Regions from separate parts of the Sphingomonas rosea genome, predicted to be linked through region 1. Evidence: predicted binding sites of a transcription regulator. Region 1 holds the regulator's gene; each other region holds the start of a gene.
The links. The regulator LexA, encoded in region 1, represses DNA repair genes until DNA is damaged. The targets are predictions, from matches to a motif close to GTTCCNCNCTTGTTCT.

Region 1 (9,570 bases):
AAGGGATTCCGACCCGCGCCCAGAGCAGGCGCATGTAGTCGTAGATCTCGGTCACGGTGGCGACGGTCGAGCGCGGGTTGCGGCTGGTGGTCTTCTGCTCGATCGAGATGGCGGGCGAGAGGCCGTCGATATGCTCGACATCGGGCTTCTGCATCATCTCGAGGAACTGGCGGGCATAGGCCGAAAGCGATTCGACGTAGCGGCGCTGGCCTTCGGCATAGATGGTGTCGAAGGCGAGGCTCGACTTGCCCGATCCCGAGAGGCCGGTGATCACCGTCAGCTGGTCGCGGGGAATCGCGACGTCCACGCCCTTGAGGTTATGTTCGCGCGCGCCCTTGACGGTGATGTGAGTCAGCATGGAGGGATTTTGTTCCGTTTTCGTTCTTGAAGCAAGCGGCCAGCGCTGGGTTGGTCAGATGGGTAGCGACCCGTTGAAACTCAAGGCGAAGGCCGGGTTGATGGAAGCGGCGCGGCAGGGCAAGCTGGCGACGGCCGAGTGCGGCCGGGTCGAGGGGGAGTTGTCATGCGTCTGTTGTTGGCTCCGTGCGTCGTGGCGGCGATCCTGTCCGGTCCCGCCTTCTCCCAGGGAGCGCCCAAGGAAGCGGTTCCGACCAGCGCGTGGACGGTCGACTTCGCCGGCGAACGCTGCGTCGCGCTCAGGCAATATGCGACGCCCGCGGGACCGGTGGTGCTCGCCCTCGAGCCTTCGCCCGACAGGGACGGGATGCGGATCATCTTCCGGGTGCCGGCGCGGAAGGACGAACCGTACGGCAGCACGTCGGGCAGGCTGTCGATCAACGGCGTCGAGCAGAAGTGGGGCTATGTCATGATCTGGCCGGCCGCCAAGGACGGGCTCCTGATCTACAGCGGAAGCCGGGGAGACGATCGCGAACCCGCAATGCCGCTCCCCCAGCTCAAGTCGCTCTCGCTGGCGACGGCGCGGCTGTCGGTGACCTTGCCGGTCAGCGGCGCCGACAAGGTCGCCGCGGTGCTCGACGAGTGCACGCGCGACCTCCTCAAGAGCTGGGGCTTTGCCCTCGCCGAGCAGGACCGGCTCGCGACCTGGCCGAAGCATCGCAATGCCCAGACCATGCTGACCTATGTCGATTATCCGCCCGAATCGATGATGCGGGGCGAGCAGGGCGAAGTGCGTGTGCGCGGCGTCGTGGGGGCGAACGGCAAGCTCAAGGACTGCAAGGTGCGTTACAGCAGCGGCTATCCCCGGCTCGATGCCGTCACCTGCGACCTGCTGCGCAAGCGCGGGAAGTTCGAGCCGGCGCGGGACAAGGCGGGCCAGCCGATGGACGCGCCGACCTTCACCAGCGTGCGCTGGGTCATGCCGACCGTCTGAGCGACGTTCCTCCGTAGGTCCGTCGATGCCCGCAAGTCGTTCGTCGATCAGGCTTGGCGCGGGCGTGGGGGCGCGTCAGTCTCCGGCTCGACTCATGTTTTTCCGGTTTTTGGGGGATTTTTAATGACCAATCGTCTTGCACGCGCTGCGCTGCTTCTGTCGGGGGCTGCGCTCATTGCGCCCGCCGCCATCGCCCAGATGCAGGCGCCCGCGCCGGTCGTCGCCGCGCCGCCGGTGCCGGTGACCTTCGGCAAGTGGGGCGTCGATCTTGGCGCGCGCGACCTGTCGGTGAAGCCGGGCGACGATTTCGAGGCCTATGCCTCGGGCAAGTGGCTCGCCTCGAACGACATCCCCTCGGACAAGCCGGGCAATGGCGTCGGCACCGAGCTCAACGACCGCAACCAGGAGCAGCTGCGCGCGATCGTGATGAGCGCGCCGGCTAACAGCCAGATCGGCGCGCTGTACCGGAGCTACATGAACGAGCCGCTGCTCGAGCAGCTCGACGCCAAGCCGCTGATGGCCGACCTCGCGCGGGTCGACGCGATCGCGAGCAAGGACGAGATGCTCAAGTTCATGGCCGAGAGCCAGTGGAGCTTCGGCGGATCGCTGTTCGGGGTGCAGATCATCCCCGACCTCGCCAATCCGACGATGAACAGCCTGGCGGTGGGCTCGGGCGGGCTCGGCCTGCCCGACCGCGATTACTATCTCTCCGACAAGTACAAGCCGCAGCTCGCCGCCTATCGCGCTTATGTCGAGCGGACTCTGGCGCTGACCGGCACGCCGGATGCGGCAGCCAAGGCCGACGAGATCCTCGCCTTCGAGACCGAGCTGGCCAAGGCGAGCTGGGCGCGGACCGACCTTCGCGACATCAACAAGATCAACAATCCGATGACCCCGGCGAGCCTCGCGACCTATGCGCCGGGCGTCGACTGGAACCGCTACCTGACGCTGTCGGGCGTCGCGGCGAGCCCCAAGGTGCTGGTCAGCGACAATACGGCGATCAAGGCCAAGTCGGCGCTGTTCGCGGCGACCCCGCTCGACACCCTGAAGACGTGGCAGCGCTACAAGGTGACCGCGCAGGCCTCGCCCTATCTGTCGAAGCGCTTCGTCGACAGCCAGTTCGAATTCGCCAAGGCGCTGACGGGCGTGGCGGTGCAGCGGCCGCGCTGGCGCCGCGGGATCGGGCAGGTCGACAGCCGCCTCGGCGAGCTGGTCGGCAAGACCTATGTCGAGCGCTATTTCCCGGCCGAGGCCAAGACCAAGATGGAAAGCCTCGTCGCCAACCTGAAGCTGGCGGCGGCCGAGCGGATCCGCGGCAACAGCTGGATGGAGCAGCCGACCAAGGAAGCGGCGCTGCGCAAGCTTTCCAAGATGGACGTGATGGTCGGCTATCCGGACAAGTTCCGCGACTATTCGGCGCTGAGCATGTCGGCCGACGACCTCTACGGCAACGTCAAGCGCTCGAGCCAGTTCGAGTGGAACTACCGCCTCGCCGACCTCGGCCAGCCGGTCGACCGCAAGAAGTGGGCGATGAGCCCGGCGACGGTGAATGCCTATAATGGCGGGCTCGAGAACAAGATCGTGTTCCCGGCGGGCATCCTGCAGCCGCCCTATTTCGATCCGCGCGCCGACGCCGCGGTCAACTACGGCGCGGCGGGCGCGATCATCGGCCACGAGATCATGCACGGCTTCGACGACCAGGGCCGCAAGATCGACGAGAATGGCGCGGTGCGCGACTGGTGGACGCCCAAGGACGCCGAGAATTTCAAGGCGCTGACCGCCTCGCTCGGCAAGCAGTACAGCAGCTACGAGGCGGCGCCGGGCGTGTTCATCAACGGCGACTTCACCATGGGCGAGAATATCGGCGACATGAGCGGGCTCGAGGTCGCGCACCTCGCTTACATGAAGAGCCTAAACGGCAAGAAGGCGCCGGTGATCGACGGGCTGACCGGCGACCAGCGCTTCTTCCTCGCCTTCGCCCAGGCTTGGCGCGGCAAGGCGCGGCCCGAGGCGATCAAGACGCAGGTCGCGAGCGATCCGCACAGCCCGCAGCGCTTCCGCGTGATCGGGCCGCTCCGCAACCTCGATGCCTGGTATGCGGCGTTCAAGGTCGGGCCCGACAGCAAATATTACATCGCGCCCAAGGACCGGGTCCGGATCTGGTAAGCGCGGTCGTTTAATCGATTTTCAAGTGATCGCCCCCTAGCTTGGCCCGTGCCGAGCTAGGGGGTTTTTCATGGCGTTGCGTCTGCTTGGAATATGCGTGCTGGGGTTCGCGGTGGCCGGCTGCGGTCCGGCGGTGACCCAGCGGTTCGAGGCGAGCCCGAGCGCGACCTATGCCGCCTTCGAGCAGGCGTGGGGCAAGCCGAGCAAGGACCTGCGCACGATCGACGGCAAGAGCGTCGTCGTCGCCTACGATTACGAAAAGGTCGAGGGGAAGAGGCTCGAGGCGATCATGACGATCGACGGCGAGGAAGCCGCGATGGTCGGGCTCGAGATGGTTGCGGCCGACGAGGGCAAGGCGACCGACGTCCAGGGCACGATCCGGATCGACGACGAGAAGTTCCGCAAGGCGACCGGCGCGACCGACATGCCGCCGCTGAACGGGATGCTCGCGAACATGGCGCTGAAGTCGCTTCTGGCCGAGGCATCCAAGCAGATGAAGGTCGACGGCACGCTCGGCTATGGCGGGCCGTTCGGCAGCCTTTCGAGCCGCGCACGGCAGGCGAGCACCGATCCCGAAGAGCGCGAGATGGAAGCGCGCTCGCAGGCCTATGCCGCGAGCCGTCCGATGGTGAGCACGCGCGGCGCAAGCACCGCCGGGGCGAGCACCGCGCCGATGATCGACCCGAGCAAGCCGACCGGGCAAAGCGCGTCGGGCTACTGATCGGCTTGCCAGTCCCGGGACCGTGCGGCACTCCGTGCGCGGGGTTTACGTGGGGGAGTGAAGCATGATGCAATTGTGGCGCGGCGTGCCGACCAATGCGGCGGCGCTGGCGGTGCTGTTCGTCGGTCTGGCGATCGGCCTGATCGGGATCATCCGGGTCAGCCGCGGACAGGATGCGGAGCAGCAGAAGGGCGGCGAGAAGGCCGGCTCTTCGAAGCTCGGGATCCTCGTCCAGGCGCTGGGCTTTGCCCTCGCCTCGGGCCCGGTCGCCGTCACGACCGGCTTCTCCGAGGGGCTTGCAGCGCCGCGGACTTGGCTCGTGCTGCTACTCATCGGGGCGAGCCTGTGGCTGGTGCTGAGCGCGTTTCGCGTGATGGGTGAGGAATGGGCGCTGGTCGCGCGGACCCGCGAGGCGCACCGGCTGGTGACGAACGGGCCGTTCGCGCTGGTGCGCAATCCCATCTATCTCGGGCTGTTGCTTTACCTCGGCGGAATGGCGGTCGCGCTGGGATATGAGCGGCATCTGCCCTTTGCCCTGGTCGCCTTCGCAGTCGGGACGGCGATCCGGGTCCAGGCCGAGGAGCGGTTGCTGCGCGCGCGTTTCGGCGGGGCCTATGACGCTTATGCGGCGCGAGTGAAAAGGATCATCCCGGGCCTGATCTGACCCGGGACGATCCGTCTGGCGCCGTCTATCGGCGCCAGTCGCGGTCGATGTCGCGGCCAGGGTCCGCGCGTTCACGCTGGCGGCGTTCGAGCGTGTAGCGCACGTCCTCGCTCGTGAAATCGACACGGTAGCCGCCGCGCTGCTCGTCGTAGCGCAATTCGTCCCACTGCACGGGGAAATGCTGCTGGTCCATGCCGAGGAATCCGGTGGCGTGGGACAGGACGGCGTAGCGGACCTGGCCGCGATATTTGTCGAGCATCAGCGTCTTGATCGTGCCGAGGCGCTGGTCGTCGCGGCCGTAGACCGGCGTTCCCTCAACCTTGCTCGAGGCGATCAGGTCGCGGGTCTCGTCGGTCGGGACGGGAGCGCCGCGATCGGTGCGGGCGAACCGGTCGCGGGCGTCTTCGCGGCGGCTGGCGGGGTCGCGGTCGTCGCGGCCCGAACGGAAGAAGCCGCGGTCGCGATCGCGGTAAGCGTCGCGGTCGGGCGCGCGCTCGTCGTCGCGGAGCCGGTCGCGGGTTCGGTCGTCGTCACGATATCGGTCGAAAGCCATGGCTTGTTCCTCCTTCAGGCAGGAGAAAAGCCAGACCCCGCCGCCGCGTTCCGACCGTTTCGGAGGCGTGCGCCCGAACGGCGCGACCGTCCGCCGAAGTGCCGCGCGGCCGGCGGCGGGCGTGTCAGTGGTAGCGGCGGATCAGGCCGGCGAGCTTGCCCTGGATCTCGACGCGCCGCGGCTCGTAGCGCTGCGGCTCGTGCGCGCGGTTGGCGGGGTCGAGGCGGATCATCTGCCCTTCGCGGCGGAAGGTCTTCAAGGTCGCTTCCTCATGGTCGATCAGCGCGACCACGATCTCGCCCTCGCGCGCGACGTTGGTCTTGCGAATGAGGACATAGTCGCCGTCGAGGATGCCCTCGTCGACCATCGAGTCGCCCGACACCTCGAGCGCATAATGTTCGCCAGGTCCCAGCAGGGCGGCAGGGACGGGGAAGCTGTCCTGGCCCTGCAGCGCCTCGATCGGGGTGCCGGCGGCGATCCGGCCGGCGAGCATCAGGTCGATTGTGTCATTGGCGGCGACCACCGGACGCGGGGCCGGCGACAGGGCAGGGGCCGGCGCGCCGCTACCCGTCTCGGGCATGCGGACGACCTCGAGCGCGCGGGCGCGATTGGGAAGGCGGCGGATGAACTGCCGTTCTTCGAGCGCGGAGATGAGGCGGTGCACGCCCGACTTGCTCTTGAGGTCGAGGGCCTCGCGCATCTCGTCGAAGCTCGGGCTCACCCCCTCCGCCTTGAGACGCTGGTCGATGTAGGTGAGCAGTTCGCGTTGCTTGGCGGTCAGCATGAGGTTCACGGGCCCTGTAGTGAACAGACGGGGAACGGGTAAGGAACGTTACGAGGTCCGTCAAGACGTTTTTGTGCCCGCCGCCGACCAGCCAACCCGGCGGGAGCGCTGACCGGTTACCCGGCCAGCGCCAGGAAATTGGCGAGGAGGGCGAGGCCGTGGTCGCTGGCGATGCTCTCGGGGTGGAACTGGACGCCGTGGACCGGGGCGGAACGGTGGGAGAGTGCCTGGACCGTGCCGTCGCTTCCGTGGGCGGTGGCGACGAGGTCGGGCGGAAGGTCCTCCGCCACGAGGCTGTGATAACGGGTCATGGTGACGGGGGTGGGGAGGCCGGCGAAGAGGCCGCTGCCGTCGTGGGTGATGGCGTCGGTCTTGCCGTGCATCGGCGCGGCGTGGGCGATGGTCGCGCCGCCGGCGAGCGCGATCGCCTGGTGGCCGAGGCAGACGCCGAGGAGCGGCTTGGACGCTTCGACGCAGGCGGCGGCGAGTGGGACCGAGATGCCGGCGTCGGCGGGGTGGCCGGGCCCGGGGCTGATCAGAAGCGGGCCGGGGTGGGCGAGGGCGTCGGCGACGGTGATGTCGGTCGAGCGGGCGACCGTCACCTCGGCGCCGAGCTGGCGGAGGTAATCGACCAGCGTGAAGGTGAAGCTGTCGACATTGTCGATGACGAGCAGCTTCATCCTGGCCTCACGCGCAGAAGGCTGGCGTTACTCCGCCGGCGCGGCGCCGTTGCCGAGGATGCGGGCCTTGGCGGCGGCGATGGCCTCCTCGTTGCGGCTGACCTTGAGCTCCTTCTGGGCGGCGGTGAGCCACTCGAGCGCGAGTTCGGTGCCGGCGGCGCGCTGCACCTCGACGAGCTGCTGGGCGATCACCGTCGGCTGCGAGGCGGCGCTGCCGGGCACGATCTTGTCGAGCTTGACGAGATAGATGCCCGAGGGACCCGCGGCGCGCTGGGCCTTGCCCGGCTGCAGCGAGAACAGGATGCGCAGCGGCGGCGGGACTTCCTGGCCCTGCTGCGCGAACTGGGCGAGCGCGCCGCGCTTGAGCTCGATCGCCTCGGCGGGCTTGATGCCGGGCTGCTTGAGCGCGGCCATGGCGTCCTTGAGCGCGGTGCCGCGGGCGACCTGGTTGAGCACGGTTTGCGCGGCGGCGGCGGCCTGCTCGTTGGCGCGGCGGGCGACGAAGTCGTTGCGGACCTGCGCGGCGATCCGGGCCAGCGGCGCGGGGGTCGCCGGCACGGTGTCGGTCACGTCGACGAGCGCGTAGCCGACCTCGTTGGGAAGCGTCTCGACCACGGGATCGTCGTCGACGCCGAGGTCGAAGCCCTGCGTCGCGATCTGCCCATATTCGGGCGGGAGCTTGTAGGTTGGCTGGTCGAACACCGCCCCGGTGCGGGTCAGCGGCGGCGTGGTGAGGACCGGCAGCTTGTAGGCGGCGGCGACCTCGTCGAAGGTCTTTCCGTCGGCGAGCGCATCCTCGACCTTGCCGACGAGGTCGGCGAGCGCTTCCTTCTTCTTGTCGGCGGTCAGCTTGGCGACGATCTCGGCGCGTGCGGCCTCGAGGCTCTTGCCGCCGGCGGCCTGGATGCTCTCGACCTTGATCGCGTCGAAGCCAGTCGAGGACTGGACCGGGCCAATTACGGTGCCGGCGGGAGCGGCGAAGACCTGCGCGGCGACGGCTTCACCGGTCTTGGCGGCGAGTTCGGCGCGGGTCTGCGGCCCGACGCTGACATCGGCGGCGGAGAAGCCGGCGGGCGCGGCGGCGGCGGCGAAGGTGCCGCCGGCACGGGCGCGCTGGACGATTGCGGCGACCTGGTTGCGGTCGGGCAGGGTGGCGCGCGAGACGACGCGCTTCTCGACCCCGCCGTAGGTCGCGGCGTTCGCCTTGTAATAGTCCGCGATCTCCTTCTCGCTCGGGGCGATGGAGCCGAGCTGCTCGGCGGTGAGGCGGGCGATACGGAGCGCGCGGCGCTCGGGGATGGTGTAGCGGGGGAGGTTCTGGCGGTAGAAGGCCTGCAGCTCGGCGTCGGTCGGGGCCGGGCCGTTGACGAAGGCGGCGAAGGGGATGAGCGCGAGCTCGCCCGAGCGCTGCTCGAACAGGCTGTCGGCATAGGGGCGTGCGAGGCCCTGCGCGACGCGGGCGTTGGCGGCGACGGGGGTCAGGACGAGCCGCTGGAGGAGCGCGGTCTCGATCTCGCGGCGGACCTGGCTGTCGGTCAGGCGGTTCTGGGCGAGGAACTGCTTGTAGGCGGCGTCGCTGAAGCGGCCGTCGAGGCCCTGGACGCCCGGGATCTTGACGATCTCGGCGTCGACCAGCTTCTTCGAGACGGTGAAGCCGTGCTTCTTGGCATAGGCCCAGAGCGTGCGCTCCTGGATCAGGCTGTCGACGATGGTGTCGAATTCGCCCGCGAGGTCGGCGTAGGTCGCCTGCGGGTTCTGCTCGCGGACCTGGGCGAGACGGCGCTGGAGCGCGGTGTCGAGATCGGCCTGCGTCAGCTCGGCGCCGCCGACCTTGGCGAGCGTGCCCTGCGGCAGCGACCCGCCGCCCTGACGCAGGTTGGTGATGTCGGCGACCGCGAAGCTGGCGAGGATCGCGACCAGGAACAGGATGCCGATGACCGTGCCGGCCTTGGACTTGGTGAGGCGGCGGAAAAATCCGAGCATGGGGGCGTATCTGGTCCTGGACGTGTGAGAGACTGGGGCGGGGCTGTAGGGCCGCGCGGCGCTTCCTTCAAGCACAGGGGCTTGCTAGGCGCCGGCACTTCAACGGCAAGTGAACGGAGCGCATATGGTCAAGCTGGTCGCCGGCAACTGGAAGATGCACGGAACCTCGGCCGATCTGGGCGAAGTGCGCGCGATCGCGGCCTTTGCGGCGAAGTACGAGGGGGCGGTCGACGTCGCCCTGTGCCTGCCCGCGACGCTCATCCACCGCGCGGCCGAAGCGGTCCCGGGCTTTACCGTCGGCGCGCAGGACATGCATGCCAACGAGGAGGGCGCGCATACCGGCGACCTCGCGGCGGCGATGCTTCACGACGCGGGCGCCCAGATCGTCATCGTCGGGCACAGCGAGCGACGCGACGCGCATCGCGAGGCCGATGCCGACGTCAGGGCCAAGGCCGAGGCGGGGCTTCGCGCGGGCTTGAAGGTCATCCTGTGCGTGGGCGAAAGCCTCGAAGTGCGCGAGGCCGGGCGGGCCGAGGAAACGGTCGCGGCGCAGGTCGATGCCTCGCTGCCGCAAGGGCCGGTCGATCCGGCGCGGTTCAGCGTCGCCTATGAGCCGATCTGGGCGATCGGCACCGGCCGCGTCGCCGAATGCGGCGACATCGAGGAAA
Region 2 (9,570 bases), 1.1 Mb from region 1:
GGCCGGCTTCCTAGCGGGACAGGCGCGCGGGCTCGGTCTCGAGGCGTCGCTCCGCTTGGGCGCGATCGCCGCGGCCGAGGTCATCCAGCATTATGGCGCGCGCCCCGAGGCCGACCTCAAGGCGCTGGCCGGCGACATCCTCGGCTGATCCCGCCCAGAGGGCACAAAGCAAAAGGGCCGGAGCATCGCTGCTCCGGCCCTTTCTTTTTGGCTTGTGATGCCGATCAGTTGCGGTGGTCGCCCTCGCCACCGACTCCGGCGACGCTCGGGTTCAGCGCGTCGACATCGCCTTCCGGCACGTCGACGATGCCACGTCCGAGATGGCTCGCTTTGCGGCTGTAGCCGAAATAGACCAGCATGCCGACGGCACCCCAGATGGGGAGCACGAGCATGGCGTCGATCGGCAGGTTGAAGAACAGGAAGATGCAACCCGCGATCGTCAGCGGTCCAAGCAGCCACAGCGCCGGGGTGCGGAAGCTGCGCTGGCGGTCCGCAGCGGTCTTGCGCAGCATCATGACCGCAATAGCGACCATCATGAACGCGTAGAGCGTACCGGCATTGGCGATGTCGGCGAGCTTGCCGACCGGCAGGAAGGCCGCCGCAAAGGCCACCGCACCGCCGGTCATCGCGGTCACGATATACGGCGTCTTCCACTTCGGGTGCACCGCCGAGAGCTTCTCGGGGAGCAGGCCGTCACGGCTCATCACGAAGAAGATGCGGGTCTGGCCGAACATCAGGATCAGGATGACCGACGGCAACGCCAGCGAGGCGGCGATGCCGAGTGCGTTACCGACGCCCGACCAGCCGATCTGGCGCAGGACGTGGGCGAGTGCCTCGTTCGAGCAGACCAGCGGCAGCTTGTCGGCAGCGTAGGTGGCGCACTGGCGGGCGAGCTCTTCCGAGCCGGCCGGGAAAGGCACGCCGTTCGGGCCCATGATCGGCTGGCCGCCCATGGTGCCGATCGCACCAGCGGCGACGAGGATGTAGAAGACCGTGCAGAAGAGGAGCGAACCGACCAGGCCGATCGGCACGTTGCGCTGCGGGTTCTTGGTCTCCTCCGCCGCGGTCGAGACCGCGTCGAAACCGACATAGGCAAAGAAGATCGTCGCCGCCGCGCCGACCGCGCCGAGGCCCGAACCGAAACCGCCGAAGACGCCGGCGGGCAGGAACGGATTGAAATTGTCGGCATTGAAGTAGGAGCTGGTCAGCGTGATGCCGATGAAGGCGGTCAGCGCGGTGACCTTGATCGCCACCAGCACCGCGTTGACGCGGGCGCTTTCGGTGGTGCCGATCATCAGCAGCCATGTGATGATGAGGGCGATGAAGACCGCCGGCAGGTTGATCAGCCCGCCTTCGATTCCGCCGAGCGCGAGCGGGGCGCCCGACAACCAGGTCGGCAACTCCACCCCGAGGAATTCCTTGAGGACCGTTCCGGAGAAGAAGCCGGACCAGCCGACCGACACGGCGCTCGCCGCGACGGCATATTCGAGGATGAGGGCCCAGCCGACCGTCCAGGCGAGGATCTCGCCCATGGTCGTGTAGGTGTAGGTGTAGGCGGAACCCGCGACCGGCAGCATGGCCGCGATCTCGGCGTAGCAGAGGGCAGCGACGATACAGACCGCGCCGGCAATGGCGAAGGCCAGCATCAGGCCGGGACCAGCCTTCTGGGCGCCGGCGGCGGTCAGCACGAAGATGCCGGTGCCGATGACGCAGCCGATGCCGAACAGCGTCAGCTGAAACGCGCCGAGCGTGCGGTGAAGCGACTTTTTCTCCGCGGTGCGGAGAATTGCATCGAGCGGTTTGACCCGCCCGAACAGCCCCTCATTGGGTGCCGATGTTGCCATAAGTAATTCAATCCCCTCCAAGGAATTCGTGGCGCGGGAGCCTAGCGGCTAGTTCCGGAGGCGCAATGCTGTTGTCACATCGCGCTGAAATCGCGGTTCAGCGGGCGAGCATGGCCCCGAGCGGTTGCCCGCCGAAGATGTGCACGTGGAGGTGTGCGACCTCCTGGCCCGATCGCTTCCCGACATTGGCGAGGAGCCGGTAGCCCTGCGGCTCGGCACCGACTTGGCGCGCGGTCTCGCCGATCGCCCGGACGAAGTCGGCGATTTCCGCCTCGGACGCCCGGGCGGAAAAATCCTCCCAGCTCACATAGGGGCCCTTCGGGATCACCAGCACGTGGATCGCGGCGAGCGGGTTGATGTCATGGAAGGCCAGGCTGTGCTCGGTCTCGAGTACCTTCTTCGACGGGAGCTCGCCCCGGACGATGCGCGCGAAGATGTTGTTTTCGTCATAGGGATGCTTGTGATCAATTGGCATGGAGGCGTTTCCCGGTTGACCCTAATGCCGGCCTCGCTACCAGTTCGGGCCATGGCCGACGAGAGCGCAGAAAGCCTGATTCCCTATGACGAGATCGTGCAGGAGGCGCTGCGCGATGTCGTGAGCCGCGTGCTGTCCTCGATCGAGAAGGGCGGCGGGCTGCCCGGCGGGCATCATTTCTACATCACCTTCCGGACGCGCTTCGCCGGTGTCGAAATCCCCAAGCACCTCGCCCAGCGCTTCCCGGACGAGATGACCATCGTCATCCAGCACCGTTTCTGGGACCTCCATGTCGCGCCCGACCATTTCACCGTCGGCCTGAGCTTCGGCGGAGTCCCCGCAACGCTGCGCGTGCCGTTCGCGGCCGTGACCGATTTCGTCGATCCGGCGGTCGACTTCAGCCTCAAGTTCCAGGCCAATGGCGCCGAGCATGACGGCCATGAAGAGCATGATGCCGCCGAGAATGACGCGCCGGTCGCGACCCCGGTCGAGGACGGCTCGAACGTCGTCTCGGTGGACTTCACTCGTAAGAAATGACGCTTGGCGTCACCCCGGGCTTGACCCGGCGTCTGCCTTCCTTTTGACGCGCGCTGAAGAACAAGGCGGATCCCGGCTCAAGGCCGGGATGACGGAAGGAAGCGCATGACCAACACCCGCACCGAGACCGACAGCTTTGGACCGATCGAGGTCCCGGCCGACTGCTATTGGGGTGCGCAGACCCAGCGCAGCCTCGGCAACTTCCCCTTCGGCGAGCGCGAGCGCATGCCGATCCGGCTGGTCCACGCCCAGGCGATCGTGAAGCAGGCGGCGGCGCGGGTGAACCGCAAGCATGGCCTCGACACCAAGCTCGCCGACGCGATGGAGACCGCGGCCGCCGCGATCATTGCCGGCCGCCACGACGACCAGTTCCCGCTCTCGATCTGGCAGACCGGCAGCGGCACCCAGACCAACATGAACGTCAACGAGGTGATCGCGGGGCTCGCCAACGAAGCGCTCGCCGGCACCCGCGGGGGCAAGACCCCGGTCCACCCCAACGACCACGTCAACAAGAGCCAGAGCTCGAACGACAGCTTCCCGAGCGCGCTTCACGTCGCCGCCGTGCTCGCGGCCGAGCAGCAGCTCTATCCCGCGCTTGACCGGCTGACCGCTTCGCTCGAGGCCAAGGCCAAGGCTTGGGACGGGATCGTCAAGATCGGCCGGACCCACACGCAGGACGCGACCCCGTTGACGCTGGGCCAGGAATTCAGCGGCTATGCGGCGCAGCTCAAGGCATGCCGCGCCCGGATCGAGGGCGCGCTCGAGGGCAATCTGCGCAAGCTGGCGATCGGCGGCACCGCGGTCGGCACCGGGCTCAATGCGCCCGAGGGCTGGGCGGACGACATGTGCGCCGCGATCAGCGACATCGCCGGCTCCTCCTTCCATCCCGCGCCGAACAAATTTGCCGAAATGGCGGCCCGTGACGGGCTCGTCTTCTTCCACGGCGCGCTCAACACGCTGGCAGTGGCGCTGACCAAGATCGGCAACGACATCCGCTTCCTGGGATCGGGGCCGCGCTCGGGCCTCGGCGAGCTCAGCCTCCCCGAGAACGAGCCGGGCAGCTCGATCATGCCGGGCAAGGTAAATCCGACCCAGGTCGAAAGCCTGACGATGGTCTGCGCGCAGGTCATCGGCAACCAGCAGGCGGTAACCGTCGGCGGTCTCCAGGGCCATTTCGAACTCAACGTCTTCATGCCGTTGATCGGGTCGAACGTGCTGCGCTCGGTCGAACTGCTGGCGACCGCGATGGTGAGCTTCGCCGAGCGCTGCGTCGACGGGATCGTCGCCAACGAGGATCATATCCGCGACCTCGTCGCGCGCAGCCTGATGCTGGTCACCGCGCTCGCGCCCGAGATCGGCTACGACAACGCCGCAAGCATCGCCAAGCATGCCCACAAGAAGGGGCAGAGTCTCAAGGAGGCGGGGCTCGAGCTAGGATTGGTCGACGAGGAGACCTTCGACCGGGTGGTCCGCCCCGAGACGATGATCGGTCGGTGAAGCGCGTAGCGGCTCTCGTCGCCTGCGGGCTTCTTGCCGGCTGCGCGACGAGACCGGCGCCTGAGCCCGTTCGGGTCCCGCCGCGCGTCGATCGCCCATCGGGATCGTCGGCCGGTCTGGTCAGCCCGCAGGAATATGTCGGTGAGTCGGCGTCGCGGACCCTGCTGCTGGTCCGCGCGGCCGAGCTGATCGCGGAGCGGGTGCCGGGGCTCACGTCCGAGGCCGACCGAATCGCGGCCGGGCAGCGCGGGATTGCGGCGCAGCTCAATCTTGCCGGGCGACGCCTCAATATCCTGCCATCGGCGACGCTCCGGCCGGCGCATGCCGCCGAGCTCCAGTTTCTCGAGCGCAGCGCCGATCCGGCGAGGGCGTGGCGAAGCCTGGCAATGCGGTCGATCGACGCCTGCATCATCCGCGAAAAGTCCTATGCCGAGCGCGGATCCAGCCCGACGTTGCGGCCGGTGGCCCGTTTTGCCGCATCTGTCTGTGAGGAGCAGCGGACCAATTTGAAGTAGCTGGAGTCGCCCGATTGACTCCGTTCGCATACTCGCGCGAATAAGAACAAAAGCAGAACAAGAACGTTGCGAGTCGTGTGGATCGAGGTTTTCGCCTTGTCGCCGGCGGCGGGAGCCGTGCGGCTGAAGAGGATGGTTTTCCGGCACAGGCCGGGCACCAATGGCCTTTGCCTGCCCGCGACAAACCCGCGCTCCGGCTTTCGCCGGGTGCCGGCAGCGCCATCCTGTCCGAACTTTTCGCCGATTCTCCGCGCGACGCCGGATGGACCGGCTTCGTCCTCGCGCAGGTTGCTCCGGCCCGGCCCTTGCTGTGGATCCAAGAGCGGATGGCGATCCTCGAGGGCGGGCGGGTCCATGCGGCCGGTCTCGGGCCACTGGCCGCCGAGCTCATCCATGTCGAGGCGCGCGACGCCAAGGCTGCCCTGTGGGCGATGGAGGAAGGCCTGCGATGCCCTGCGCTAGGCGGCGTCATCGGCGAATTGTGGGGCGATCCGCAGGCGCTCGACTTCACCGCGACACGGCGGCTGGCCGTGGCGGCGGAAAAGTCCGGGGTCGCCTGCTGGCTAGTCCGGTTGCAGGGCAGCGCCAATCTCAGCGGCGCGCGCGAGCGCTGGCGGCTGGGCAGCGCGCCGAGCGAAACCCATTCCTTCGACCCCAAGGCCCCGGGCAGCCCACGCTGGGACGCCGAACTCTTCCGCTCGCGCCGGCGGCTGCCCGGACGATGGGTGGTGGGGCGTGAACCGCCGAATCTGCTCCCTGTGGCTGCCGAACCTGGCGATCGAGCGCTGGGCCAATGGCAGCGACGCACCGGATGAGGCGCTGGCCCGGCCGGTGGTGCTCACGCTCGAGGGGCGTCACGGCCAGCTGATCCATGCGGTCACCCCGGCGGCCGCCGAGCGCGGCGCACGGCCCGGCGGTCGGCTGACCGACGCGCGGGCGCTCGATCCCGGACTCGAGGCCGAGCAAGCCGACGTCGCGGGCGAGGAAGCATGGCTACGCGCGGCGGCGCGCTGGGCGAGCCGCTGGTCGCCGCTGGTCGAGGTCGATGGCGCGCATGCGCTGCGGCTCGATGTCAGCGGGGTCGCGCACCTGTTCGGCGACGAGAAGGGGCTGATGCGCGACATGGAAGCGCGGTTCGCCGCCATGGGGGTCACCGCGCGGGCCGCGATCGCCCCGACCGCCGGCGCCGCATGGGGCCTCGCCCGCTATGCTGCCGAGCCGCGCCCGGTCCATGACGAGGAACTGGCGCGCGTCCTGGCGCCGCTCCCGATCGCGGCGCTGCGGCTGTCGGCGGTGGCCAATCACATGCTGGTGCGGCTGGGGCTGAAGCAGGTCGGCGACCTTGCCGGCGTGCCGCGCAAGGCGCTCGCCCGGCGCTTTCCCAAGGACGAACACCCGCTCGATGCGCTCGACCGCGCGCTTGGCCGCAAGCCCGAGCCGCTTACCCCTTTGCCCGAGGATCCGCCGCCGCGCGCGCTGTTGCCGATCAAGGAGCCGGTGGTTCATCCCGAGGCCGCGGCACAGGCGCTGGCCCGGCTGGTCCCGCCGCTGGCGCGCGAACTGGCGACCCGCAAGCTCGGCGCACGGCACCTCGTCCTGACCGCCTTCCGGGTCGACGGCAGTCTCGGCGAGGTCCAGGTCGCGACCTCGATCCCGACGCGCGCGCCCGACCATCTCCATCGGCTCCTGTCGGGCATGCTCGAGCGGCAGGGAATCGACCCCGGCTTCGGGATCGACGCCTTCGCGCTCGAGGTGCGCTGGTGGGAGAAGCTCGATTCGGCACAGGACGCCTTGCTCGGAGAGGCCACGGGCGAGACGGCGGTGGCGGCGCTGATCGACCGGCTGAGCGTCCGGCTCGGCCCGTCAAAGGTGCGGCGGCCGGTCCGGGTCGACAGCCATGTGCCCGAGCGCGCGGCCGGCTGGGGCGCGGGAGTCGACACCGACCCGTCGCCGCCCGCCGTCGCCGCGCCCCCCGCAGACCAGCCCACCCGGCTCCTCGATGCTCCCGAGGAAGTGGCGGTCATCTACGCCACTCCCGAGGGGCTGCCGCGGCGCTTCGTGTGGCGCCGCAAGGTGCATGACATCGCCCGCGCGCAGGGACCACGGCGGATCTCGCCCGAATGGTGGCGCGAGCGCTCCACCGCCCGGCTGCGTGACTATTACAAGGTCGAGGACAGCGAGGGCCGCCGCTTCTGGATTTTCCGCGAGGGCGTCGTCGGTGACGGCCGCGGCGGCGCGCCCTTGTGGTTCGTCCACGGGCTATTCGCGTGAGGCCGGGTCATGCCTGAACAGGAAGGCTATGCCCGCCGCCGGCTCGAGCGCGAGGACGGTCCGCTCCCGCCGATGCCCAAGGCCGCGTTCGTCGAGCTCGGCATCGCCACGCCCTTCTCGTTCCTGCGCGGGGTGTCCGACGCGCTCGAGCTCATTCCGACCGCGATGGAACTCGGTATGGACGCGATGGGGGTCGCCGACCGCAACACGCTGGCCGGGGTCGTGCGGGTCCACACCAATGCCAAGACGGCCGGGCTGAAGCCGCTGATCGGGTGCCGGCTGGTGATCCAATCGTCTCCCCTCCCGCCTGCGGGAGGGGCCGGGGGAGGGGTTGTCGCGATCCGCCCGGGACTTCACGAACCCGGCCTCGCCCCGGCCCCCTCCCCGCAGGGGGAGGGCGGGGATATCGAGTTCCTCGCCTACCCGCGCGACCGCGAAGGCTATGCCCGCCTGTCGCGCCTGCTGAGCCTTGGGCAGGGCCGCGCTCCCAAGGGCGAGTGTCACCTCACCCTCGACGATGTCGCGGAGCACCGCGAGGGCATCGCCTTCATCGCCTGCCCGGGCGAGAACCTCGACGCGTTCGAGGCGCGGCTGCCCGCGATCCGCGCCGCGTTGCCCGACCTCCGCCACATCGCTGCCACGCACCTCTATCGCGGCGACGACCTCGCGCGGATCGAGCGGCTCGACCGTCTGGCGCGGAGTGTCGGCGCGACCATCCTCGCGTCGAACGACGTCCTATACCACGTCCCCGAAAAGCGCCCGCTGCAGGACATCGTGACCTGCATCCGCGAGAAGGTGACGCTCGCCACTGCCGGCACGCGGCTCAATCCTAATGCCGAGCGGCATCTGAAGGGCCCGGACGAGATGATCCGGCTGTTCGAGCGCTGGCCCCACGCCATTGCCGCGACGCGCGACTTCGCCGACGGCCTCCACTTCAGCCTCGACGAGCTGCGTTACGAATATCCGCGCGAAAGCGTGCCCGAGGGGCGCACTCCGCAGGAGCAACTGATCCACCTCACCTGGGAGGGGGCGGCCGAGCGTTATCCCGATGGCGTCCCCGACAAGGTCGTCAGGCAGATCGAGCACGAGCTCCGGCTGATCGAGCGGCTCGACTTCGCGCGATACTTCCTGACGGTTCACAGCATCGTCGCCTTTGCTCGAAGCTGCGAGCCGCCGATCCTTTGCCAGGGCCGCGGCTCGGCGGCGAACAGCGCGGTCTGCTATTGCCTGTCGGTCACCGCGGTCGACCCTTCCACCACCGACCTCCTGTTCGAGCGCTTCATCTCCGAGGAGCGCAAGGAGCCGCCGGATATCGACGTCGATTTCGAGCACGAGCGGCGCGAGGAAGTGATCCAGCATATCTACGAGAAATATGGCCGCGACCGCGCCGGCCTGTGCGCTACCGTGATCCACTATCGCCCGCGCTCGGCGATCCGCGAGGTCGGCAAGGTGATGGGCCTGTCCGAGGACATTTGCGCTTCGATCGCCGGGACCATCTGGGGCTGGGGCGAGGACGTCACCGAAACCCACGTCACCGAGGCGGGGCTCGACCTCACCGACCCGCATCTCGCCCGGACGATCAAGCTCGCCGAGCAATTGATCGGCATGCCGCGCCACCTCAGCCAGCATGTCGGCGGGTTCATCCTGACCGAGCGACCGCTGATCGAGACGGTGCCGGTCGGCAACGGCGCGATGCCCGACCGCACCTTCATCGAATGGGACAAGGACGACATCGAGGATCTCGGCATCCTCAAGATCGACGTGCTCGCATTGGGCATGCTGACCTGCATTCGCAAATGCTTCGGGCTGATCGAGGAAGTGCATGGGCGAAAACTCGACCTCGCCACCGTCCCGCGCGAGGAGCCCCGCGTCTACGACATGCTGTGCAAGGGCGATTCGCTGGGCGTCTTCCAGATCGAGAGCCGGGCGCAGATGAACATGCTCCCGCGTTTGAAGCCCCGCTGCTTCTACGACCTGGTGATCGAGGTCGCGATCGTCCGCCCGGGCCCGATCCAGGGCGACATGGTCCACCCTTTCTTGAAGCGCCGGCAGGGCAAGGAGCCGGTCGACTATCCGCGCCCCTCGCCCGACCATGGCCCGCCCGACGAACTCGAGCGCATCCTCAAGCGGACGCTCGGCGTGCCGGTGTTTCAGGAGCAGGCGATGAAGATCGCCCTCGACGCGGCCAAATTCTCGAGCGCCGAGGCCAACCAGCTCAGGAAGGCGATGGCGACCTTCCGCTCGCGCGGCACCATCGACCTCCTCCAGGACAAGATGGTCGAGCGGATGGTCACGCGCGGCTACGAGCGCGAGTTCGCCGAACGCTGCTTCCACCAGATCCGCGGCTTCGGCGAATATGGCTTTCCCGAAAGCCATGCGGCGAGCTTCGCGCATCTCGTCTACGTCTCGAGCTGGCTGCGCTGGCGTTATC
Region 3 (9,570 bases), 750 kb from region 1:
CGAGCGCACGGCGAAGCTCGTCCCCAGGCGGATCGGCGTCGCGATCGGCGCGGGCGCAGTCCTGGCGGCGACGAGGGCGAAAGCGCACAAAGGCAGCAGGAACAGGCGGAGCATCGGCCCTTCTCCCAATCCCGGCCCCCGGCGACAAGCCTCGGGGCACCGGCACGGCGATCGGGCGTTCGCTTGGGAATGGACGCTTGCTGGCTCTGCGCCCGGCCGCTCGGCCGGCGCGTCGAATATCATCATCCGGTGCCCAAGAGCCGCGGCGGGCGCGAGACCCGGCCGGTGCACCCGATCTGCCACCGCGCGCTCCACGCGACCTTCAGCAACAAGGAACTGGCCCGGATCGGCGACGATCCTGCGGCACTCGGCCGCAATCCCGAGCTTGCGCGCTTCCTCGCCTGGGTCATGAACAAGCCCGCCGACTTCCACGCGCCGACCCGGCGCCGGAAAGCCTAGGCTTCGACCGCTCCGAAGTCCGACGGCTTGCGCCGCGCGTCATGCTGGTCTTCGCGATTGTTGAGCGCCTGCCGCACGCGGTCCAGCAGCTCGGCGCGGCGATACGGCTTGCCCAGCACATCCTTGTGGTGCCGGTCGGGGCCCGCGATCACCAGCTCCTCATTGTAGCCGGTGGTGAGCAGGATTCCGATGTCGGGATCGCGCGCACGGACCTCGTCGGCCAGCATCAGGCCATTGATCCCGCCCGGCATGACGAGATCGGTGAAGAGAAGGTCGAACGTGCCGGGCTCGGCTTTCTCGAACAATCGCAGCGCCGCTTCGCCGCTGTCGGCGGTGGTGACGCGATAGCCGGCCGCCTCGAGGATCTCGATCGCCAGTTCGAGCACTTCGGCGCTGTCCTCGACGACCAGCAGATGCTCGACCGGCTTGCCGCGATTCTCGATGATCGGAACCTGGCGGTCGGGCTTGCGCTCGGTGACATCGTCGTCCTGGTCGAGCGAGACCGGGAACATCATCCGCAACAGCGCGCCCTTGCCAAGCTCGCTCTCGATTTCGAGCCGGCCACGCGACTGCTGGACGAAGCCCGAGGCCATGGCGAGGCCGAGGCCGGTGCCCTTGCCCTGGCTCTTGGTCGTGAAGAAGGGTTCGGTCGCACGTTCGATCACATCGTCGCTCATGCCCGAGCCTTCGTCCGACACCTCGAGCGCGACATATTCGCCCTCGGGGAGCTGGCGCGCGAAGGCGTCACCGTTGAGGTGGATCGCCTTGGTCGTGATCGTCACCACGCCGCCGCCGGGCATGGCATCGCGCGCGTTCATGAGGATGTTGAGCAACGCCATTTCGAGCTGCTCGGGATCGATCATCACCCGCGGCAGGCGTCGGCGAAGATTGAGCTGGAGCTGCACCTGGCTCCCGAGCGAGCTCTCGATCACGTCGATGAAGTCGGTGACGAGATGGCTGAGGTCGGTCGGCTTGGGCGTCAGCCGGGTCTTGCGGGCGAAGGCCAGCAGCTGGCGGGTGAGCTTGGCCCCGCGGTCGGCGGCGCTGCGGGCGTTGGTGATGTAGCGCTTCGCGCGGTCGCCATCGATGCAGGACGCCAGGAGTTCGAGATTGCCGTTCACCACCTGCAGCAGGTTGTTGAAATCGTGCGCGAGCCCGGCGGTGAGCTGGCCGATCGACTCCATCTTCTGCGCCTGGCGGAAGCTCTGCTCGCTGTTCCGGCGGCGCGTGACGTCGAGCTGGCTGGCGAACTGATAGGCGAGCTTGCCGCTTTCGTCGAACACCGGCCCGATGAAGACCGCGTTCCAGAATGGCGTGCCGTCGCGCTTGTAGTTGAGGATCTCGCAGGCGATCGAGCCGCCGCTGTTGACCGCATCGCGCAGCGCGGCGACCGTCTCGCGGTCGGTGTTGGCGCCCTGCAGGAAGCGGCAGTTTCGCCCCAGGATTTCGCTTTCCTCATAACCGGTGAGGTCGAGAAAGGCCTTGTTGGCGAACGCGATCGGATTGTCGGGCTGGTTGGGATCGGTGAGGATCATCGGCATTCGAGTCATCTCGATCGCCGCGAAGAAGACATTGCCGCGCTCGTCGAGGCCGGGGCGCGAGATGACGCTTTCGCGCCAGTGGTTCATGCCCGGGCTCGAACCGAAGGTGCTGGTGCTGGAGCCGGTGTCGAGTTCTCCCTTGGCCGGGCGTCCGCGCGACTGGCCGTCACCCTCGATGTCGGTGGCCTTGCTTGGGTCGGACTTCGTGATGCGCACTTCGTCGTCCACGTTATTCTACTACTCCGGCTCGTTTGGGGCGCGCGTACACGGTTCCCCCTAACGTGAGCGACATTACAGAATCCCTTGGCGAACAAATGGTTCCGATTCCGAACGCATTGCGTCACGCGACGCAGGGGCTAAGCTTCCCGCCGTCCGCGTCAAGCAGGGGGAAGTAATGCAGGTTAAATTTTTGTGCCTCGTCGGGGCACTCGCGCTGGCGTCGTGCGGCAGCGAGACAGCCAAGCCCAAGGCGGCCGCCGCACCGGCCAAGATCCCGGCCGGCACCTATGAGGTGACCGCCACGGTCAAGAGCCTCGTCTCGGCCGACAAGACACCGGTCCCGACCTTCGCCAAGGCTGGCGACGTCATCAAGACCACCGGCTGCGTCGGCGACGACGGGCTCCCGGCGCCCGAGCTCTTTGCCACCAAGGGCGACACCTGCCGGCTGGAGAACCCCTATGCGCGGTCGGGCCGGATGAACCTCACCTACAATTGCAACCGCCCGGGCAAAGGCAGCGTGATGACCATGGTCGACGGCAGCTACACCGCCGACGGCTTCACCGGCACGCTCGAAGGAACGAGCAGCTTCCCCGGCGACGGCGACTTCAAGCTGGTCGAGGAGATTGTCGCGAAGAAGACCTCGGACCAGTGCACCGCTCCCGCGGCGAAGAAGGCCTGACGAACGAAAAAGGGGCGGCGGACTGGTCCAGCCGCCCCGCTACCGATGCTGGCTCGCCGCGGAACCCGTCCGGCCGGACGGTCCCGCGGCAGCCATCCTTATTCGCTGATCGGCATCATCGAGCTGTGGAGATGGGCGATCTTCCACGCTCCGTCCTCCATCTTGTAGATGAAGGTGTAGCGCGCCTTGACGTTGTTGCGCACGCCACTGTTCTGGTTGGTCAGCGCCACCGTCCACGTGCCGGTCCGGACCAGCATGTCGCAGCCCTGGCGGACGTTGCTCGTGGTGATGGTTCCGACCGGCTTGCCCTTGAGGAACGAGACGAAATAGTCGCGGATGCCCGCGCGGTCGGTGCGCGGCACGTTCGACACGGTCGCCAGCAGCACCGCGTCGCGGCTGAACAGGTCGGTCACCGTGTCGGGATTGCCCGACGCCCAGGCCGCGTTGAAGCGGGCGAACTGGTCATCCGCGGTGGTGGCGCCGACGGGGACGCAGCGGGCCGTCTGGCTCGTGGCCGAGGCCCCGGCGGGGACGGCGAGGGCGGCCAGCGACCCGGCGGCGATCATGACGGCAGGCTTCACGAAATTCACGCAATCTCTCCTTCGGTTGGTCGTGGTGGAGACAGGGAAAAGCCGGGCCGGCCGGCCACCCCCGGCCGGCCCGCAGCGGGGGGAGGTCTAGTGCGCCCGGTCCCCCGGCAGCTGGTCGAGCCTGGCCCCGGCGGGCTCGGGACCCTTGTCGGCCGGCCAGTTCGGCTCGGGCTGGCCGCGCGTCTTCCACAGCGAATAGAAGACGCCGCCCGCGATCAGGCCCGCGGTCACGCCGAGGCTGAGCAGCGGTGGGAACTTGCCGCCATCCAAGAGGAAATCGGCGACGAAGATCTTGGCGCCGATGAACACCAGCACCAGCGCCAGCGCATATTTCAGATAGTGGAAGCGGTGCACCATCGCGGCCAGCGCGAAGTAGAGCGCGCGAAGGCCGAGGATCGCCATGATGTTCGAGGTGTAGACGATGAAGGTGTCGGTGGTGATCGCGAACACCGCCGGCACGCTGTCGACCGCGAACACGAGGTCGGCGAGGTTGATCACCACCAGCGCCAGGAACAAGGGCGTCGCCGCGCGGACCAGCTTGCCGGTCTTCTCGTCAGGCACCTTCACGAAGAAGTGCTGGTCGTGAAGCTCCTTCGTGACCCGCATGTGGCGGCTGATGAAGCGGATCACCGGATTGCCCTCGATGTCCATCGGCTTGTCGCCCGCGAACAGCATCTTGATGCCCGTCACCACCAGGAAGGCGGCGAAGATGTAGAGCACCCAGTGATACTGCTGGACCACCGCCGCGCCGACGCCGATCATGATGCCGCGCAGGATGATCACCGCGACGATGCCCCACAGGAGCGCGCGATACTGATATTTCGCGGGAATCGCGAAATAGGTGAAGATCAGGCTGATCACGAAGACGTTGTCGATCGACAGCGCCTTTTCGATGAAGAAGGCGGTGTAATATTTGAGCGCGAGGTCCGCGCCCGCCTCCGCGCCGAGCGAAGCCGTTTTCTGGAAATAGACCCAGACGCCGAACAGCAGGGCGAGGCCGATGTAGAAGGCCGACAGCTTGAGGCTTTCGGCGATGCCCATTTCGCGATCCTCCTTGTGGAGGATCCCGAGATCGAGCGCGGTCAGGCCCGCGACCACCCCGATGAAGGACAGCCAGAACCAGACGGGGGTGCCGAGCCAGTCGGCAAACAGGAATTCCATGGGGTCGTCTCCTCAGCGCGCGGCCGCACGCCGGGAGGCGGGCCGCGGGGCTAGAGCTTGAAGGTGAGGTTGAGCGTCGGCGCGTGGCCGACCACGTCGGGCCGGTTCTTGCGGATGCTCTGCTGGCGCGTGTAGCCGACGCCGAGATCCATCTTCCCGAAGGTCTTCTGGAAGCCGACGAAGGTGCGCAGGCCGGTCAGCCCGGTATCGCCGGTCGCCGAGGTCGCGCGCAGCGTGAAGAAGCCTTCCGCATTGGCGGCCAGCGCCCAGTCCTTGGGCTTGTCGGTCAGCGGAATGGCCACGCCGATGCGTTGCCGGAGCCGCCAGCCGGTCCGGTCGCGCCCGTCGATCATCCGTTGCTCGAGCCGCGTACGGCCCTTGAGCCCGAGCTTCGAATCCAGCGTGTAGCTGGCCTGCTCGATGATCCGCGTCTCGAGGTCCGCGCCTTCCTTGGAGCGATGCAGCCCGAGCGACAGCGAGGTCGCCTTGCTGATCTTCCGCCCCAGCCAGATGCGATAGATGTGGCTGTCGCCCGCAGGGCTCTCGCGGAAGCGCTGCTGGGTCTGGAATTCGACAAAGGTCTTCTTGTCGAGGTCGTGGCTGAGCGTCAGGTCCGACCACCATTCGAGCTGGTCGTCCGCGGCCAGCGCCGGGGTTGCGGTCAGCAGCGCGAGCGCGCCCGCGAAGATGGTCGTTTTCATGATGGTGTCCCCGTCCTTGCGGGGCCAGGCCGCCCGCCGCCGCCCCATCATCACAGGCGCATGACACTATCGTGTCATTCGCGTGCAAGTTCGAAGTCGCGCGATCTCCCGGCGGCCAGTCCTTGGTCGTCATAAGCTCCTCAATCAGGCTCGTGGTTCAGCCGATCGGAGCATCGTCAGTGAAGATGGGGGCGAGGACGCCGGGCCAGGTCACATCGGATGATCCGATGCGGTCCGACATCACGTGCTCCCGGCCGAATGATTCGGCCGCGAACGCGCCAGAGGGGCCCGGTCCGCGGAGACTATATATCCTGACCGGACGAAAAGTTCAAATTATCGCCGATTAGCGCCGCCGGCCGACCGAATAATCGATCCGGATCTGCACCCATTCGCCGACCTTGTAGTCCCCGCCGACCCGCGGCGGCCGGACCTTGAACTGCCAGGCGGCGGCCAGCACCGCCCGCTCGAGCCGCGAGCCCTTGGGCCATTCGTCGAGCCCGACGCAGTCGTCGACCTTGAAGCCCGGCACGGTCTTGCAGGCGATCAGCGCCCAGCCCGGATCGGCGGTCGAGAGATAGCCGCGAAGCTCGCTGTCATAGGGTTCGCGCAGCCAGGCCGCGGCGTAGAGCGTCTCGCCATTGGGTGCGCGCCCCACCACCTCGCTGTCGGCCTCGCCCTTGGGCGCGGGCGGCCCGGCCGGCGCGCGCTTGGGCGTTGCCGGGAAATTGCGCAGGTCCGCGCTCGCCATCTGCTCGGACGACATCTCGACCAGCGGGGAGGGGAGCTTGACCGCGGGCGGCGGGACGACGCTTAGCGGAGTCGCGACCGGTGGCCGCACCTCGGGGCGCGGCTCGCTCACCGGCTGGGTCTCGCGCGGCTGCGCTTTTTCCTGTTCGCTGGTCTTCTGCTCGGGCTGCGGTTCGTCCGCCGGCTCCTCGGACACGTCGAAGGTCTTCAAGGGCGCCTCGCCGCTCATCGGAACGAAGGTCCGGGCGCCGATCGTCAGCAGGATCAGCACCACCAGCGCCTCGAACGCCAGCGCCGCGCCGAGCCCGAGCAGCCGCCGGCGCCGCGATCCGCGCACCGCTTCGGCCTGCCGCCGCCGTCCCCACGTCGCTTCGCTCAACCCGCCTGCCTTCGCCGTTCGTGTCGCCGCCTGTGGCAAGCCCTTGATGAACCGCCACTGGCGCCGCTTGGCGGCATGAATGAGGCAGGCTCGCCGCCCCCCGGAGTGCGGCGCGGAAAACACATTATCCACCGCAATCTTCGGTTAACCATCATTTTCCGTCTTGCGTCCGAAAGCGGCGCAAAGCACAAGATGTTGTAGCGGATCGAGGGCACCAACGCACATCATTGTGGTTGGCGCTGGGGATAACTATATTCCCAGCGAGGGAGAAGCGCGTCCCTGTGGAAAGCGGGGAAAGCTTCTCCAAGGCCACTCGGCCCCTAGCGAATCGCGGGGCTTGGGCGTATCCCGGCTCCGTGAACGAAACGGGAACAACGCGCGGCGCTCAAGGCCGCCAGGAGGAAGCAGTCATGGACTTCTCGAGTGGCAGCGAGGTCGGCACCGCCGACGTCACCCCCACCGCAACCGCGGCGAAGAAGGACAGCAAGACCGTTGACGTGCGTCGCTTCGACGTCGTCACCGACTCGAGCCGCGACGCGCTCCTGACCGAATTCGGCAAGGAAACGCTGCGCGACCGCTACCTCCTGCCCGGCGAGGGTTATCAGGACCTCTTCGCCCGCGTCGCCTCGGCCTATGCCGACGATGCCGGGCATGCGCAGCGCGTGTACGATTACATCAGCCGCCTGTGGTTCATGCCCGCGACCCCCGTGCTGTCGAACGGCGGCACCGGCCGCGGCCTGCCGATCAGCTGCTACCTCAATTCGGTCAGCGACAGCCTCGACGGCATCGTCAACACCTGGAACGAGAATGTCTGGCTCGCCTCCAAGGGCGGCGGCATCGGCACCTATTGGGGCAATGTCCGCGGGATCGGCGAGCCGGTCGGCCTCAACGGCAAGACCAGCGGCATCATCCCCTTCGTCCGCGTGATGGACTCGTTGACCCTCGCGATCTCGCAGGGCTCGCTCCGCCGTGGCTCGGCCGCCTGCTATCTCGACATCTCGCACCCCGAGATCGAGGAGTTCCTCGAGATCCGGAAGCCGAGCGGCGACTTCAACCGCAAGGCGCTCAACCTCCACCACGGCGTGCTCGTCACCGACGAGTTCATGGAATGCGTCCGTGAAGGCGGCGAGTTCACGCTCCGCAGCCCGAAGGACCAGTCCGAGCGCGGCAAGGTCGACGCCCGCTCCTTGTTCCAGAAGCTGGTCGAGACCCGCCTCGCGACCGGCGAGCCCTACATCATCTTCATCGACCAGGTGAACCGGTCGATGCCCAAGCATCACCGCGACCTCGGGCTCAAGGTCTCGACCTCGAACCTCTGCTCGGAAATCACCCTTCCGACCGGCAAGGACCATCTGGGCGCCGACCGCACCGCGGTCTGCTGCCTGTCGTCCCTGAACCTCGAGACCTGGGACGAGTGGAACGGCGACAAGCAGTTCATCGAGGACGTCATGCGCTTCCTCGACAACGTGCTGACCGACTATATCGACCGCGCCCCCGACGAGATGGCGCGCGCCAAGTACAGCGCCGAGCGCGAGCGCTCGGTCGGCCTCGGCGTGATGGGCTTCCACTCCTTCCTCCAGGCCCGCAACCTCCCCTTCGAGGGCGCCATGGCCAAGAGCTGGAACCTGCGCATCTTCAAGCACATCAAGGCGCAGGTCGACGAGGCTTCGCTCCAGCTCGCGGTCGAGCGGGGGCCGTGCCCCGACGCCGCCGACATGGGCGTGATGGAGCGCTTTTCCTGCAAGATGGCGATCGCGCCGACCGCGTCGATCTCGATCATCTGCGGCGGCACCTCGGCCTGCATCGAGCCGATCCCGGCCAACGTCTACACCCACAAGACGCTGTCGGGCTCCTTCTCGATCCGCAATCCGTATCTGGAGAAGCTACTGATCGAGAAGAGCAAGAATTCCGAGCAGGTCTGGAATTCGATCCTCGAGCAGGGCGGCAGCGTCCAGCACCTCGACTTCCTCAGCCAGGAGGAAAAGGACACCTACAAGACCAGCTTCGAGATCGACCAGCGCTGGCTGATCGAGCTTGCCGCCGACCGCACGCCTTACATCGACCAGGCCACCTCGCTGAACCTGTTCATCCCGGCCGACGTCGACAAGTGGGACCTGATGATGCTCCACTTCCGCGCCTGGGAGCTGGGCATCAAGTCGCTCTACTACCTGCGTTCCAAGTCGGTGCAGCGCGCCGGCTTCGCGGGCGGGGTCGAGGCCGACAACACCGCCGAAGCGCCCAAATACGAACTTGCCGCCTCGACCGACTACGACGAGTGCCTCGCCTGCCAGTGATCCTTCATTCCCTCTTCCGCTCGCGGGAGAGGGAGGGAGCCCGCCTTGGCGGGCGGAAGGGTGAGGGCCTGTCCTCAAGGATCAGCGGAACCACGCCATGCTCGCCAACCCCGTCCTTTTCTTCCTTCTCGCCGTGGGCGTCATCGCCTTCGGCGCGTGGGTGGGACGCAAGCAGCGCGGGGGGCGTTGAGCGGCCATGAACATGCTCTTCGTCATCGTCGGCGGCCTCGCCGCCCTGATCGGCCTGCTCCTCCTCGTCACCGCGCTGCGCGGCCGCGTCGGGGAATCGCGCAAGTCCACAGCCCAGCTCATCGGCGGCATGATGATCCTCGCCTTCGGCCTGGTCCTCGCCGGCTTCGCCATCGCCTACGCCACCACCAAGCCCTATCCAGAGTTCCGCAACGAGGCGGCGTCATGAGCTATCGCCAGTCGAGCTTCGATCCCCTCGCGCCGTCGGCGCCCGTCGGCCCCCGGCGCCCGTTCAACTGGGTGCAGTGGCTCGGCGTCGCCTGCGAGGCGGGGGCGATCGCGATCCTCCTATGGCATTTTTCGGGCGTGCTTGGCTGGACCGGGGCGAAGCCGGTCTCGCCGATCTACAGTACGGCCACCGCAATCATCGGCATGACGCTCATCAACTCGCGCACCCAGCCACTCGCAGCCGAGGACGAGCCGCAGCGTCGCCGCAACGCGCGGTGGCTGGCGTGGACGCTGGGCGTGGTCGCCACGCTCGCGCTCCTCGCGATCATCATCGATATTTACAAATGACCCGCCGCCACTCCGCTCTTGCGAACCGCTCGCAA

Region 2: the regulator LexA is predicted to act here: its motif matches at 4,912-4,927, upstream of ABD693_RS03600 (ImuA family protein).
Region 3: the regulator LexA is predicted to act here: its motif matches at 6,834-6,849, upstream of ABD693_RS05325 (ribonucleoside-diphosphate reductase subunit alpha).

Annotation. Positions count from the first base shown of each region.
Region 1 is NZ_BAABBR010000001.1:1,821,525-1,831,094, forward strand. Features, by position in the region: gene uvrA (excinuclease ABC subunit UvrA) at 1-358, opposite strand, end outside; gene ABD693_RS09110 (energy transducer TonB) at 524-1,351, shown strand; gene ABD693_RS09115 (M13 family metallopeptidase) at 1,475-3,517, shown strand; gene ABD693_RS09120 (hypothetical protein) at 3,588-4,238, shown strand; gene ABD693_RS09125 (methyltransferase family protein) at 4,303-4,902, shown strand; gene ABD693_RS09130 (PRC-barrel domain-containing protein) at 4,928-5,455, opposite strand; gene lexA (transcriptional repressor LexA) at 5,580-6,239, opposite strand; gene ABD693_RS09140 (anthranilate synthase component II) at 6,356-6,919, opposite strand; gene ABD693_RS09145 (peptidylprolyl isomerase) at 6,947-8,902, opposite strand; gene tpiA (triose-phosphate isomerase) at 9,027-9,570, shown strand, end outside.
Region 2 is NZ_BAABBR010000001.1:739,600-749,169, reverse strand. Features, by position in the region: gene ABD693_RS03630 (adenosine kinase) at 1-148, shown strand, start outside; gene ABD693_RS03625 (amino acid permease) at 225-1,844, opposite strand; gene ABD693_RS03620 (HIT domain-containing protein) at 1,942-2,319, opposite strand; gene ABD693_RS03615 (SspB family protein) at 2,371-2,856, shown strand; gene fumC (class II fumarate hydratase) at 2,962-4,353, shown strand; gene ABD693_RS03605 (hypothetical protein) at 4,350-4,868, shown strand; gene ABD693_RS03600 (ImuA family protein) at 5,036-5,683, shown strand; gene ABD693_RS03595 (Y-family DNA polymerase) at 5,604-7,139, shown strand; gene ABD693_RS03590 (error-prone DNA polymerase) at 7,149-9,570, shown strand, end outside.
Region 3 is NZ_BAABBR010000001.1:1,071,191-1,080,760, forward strand. Features, by position in the region: gene ABD693_RS05285 (alpha/beta hydrolase) at 1-114, opposite strand, end outside; gene ABD693_RS05290 (HNH endonuclease) at 190-459, shown strand; gene ABD693_RS05295 (histidine kinase famiy protein) at 456-2,228, opposite strand; gene ABD693_RS05300 (DUF3617 domain-containing protein) at 2,395-2,898, shown strand; gene ABD693_RS05305 (SgcJ/EcaC family oxidoreductase) at 2,997-3,488, opposite strand; gene ABD693_RS05310 (TerC family protein) at 3,576-4,649, opposite strand; gene ABD693_RS05315 (DUF2490 domain-containing protein) at 4,700-5,350, opposite strand; gene ABD693_RS05320 (hypothetical protein) at 5,694-6,476, opposite strand; gene ABD693_RS05325 (ribonucleoside-diphosphate reductase subunit alpha) at 6,887-8,770, shown strand; gene ABD693_RS05330 (hypothetical protein) at 8,967-9,188, shown strand; gene ABD693_RS05335 (hypothetical protein) at 9,185-9,535, shown strand.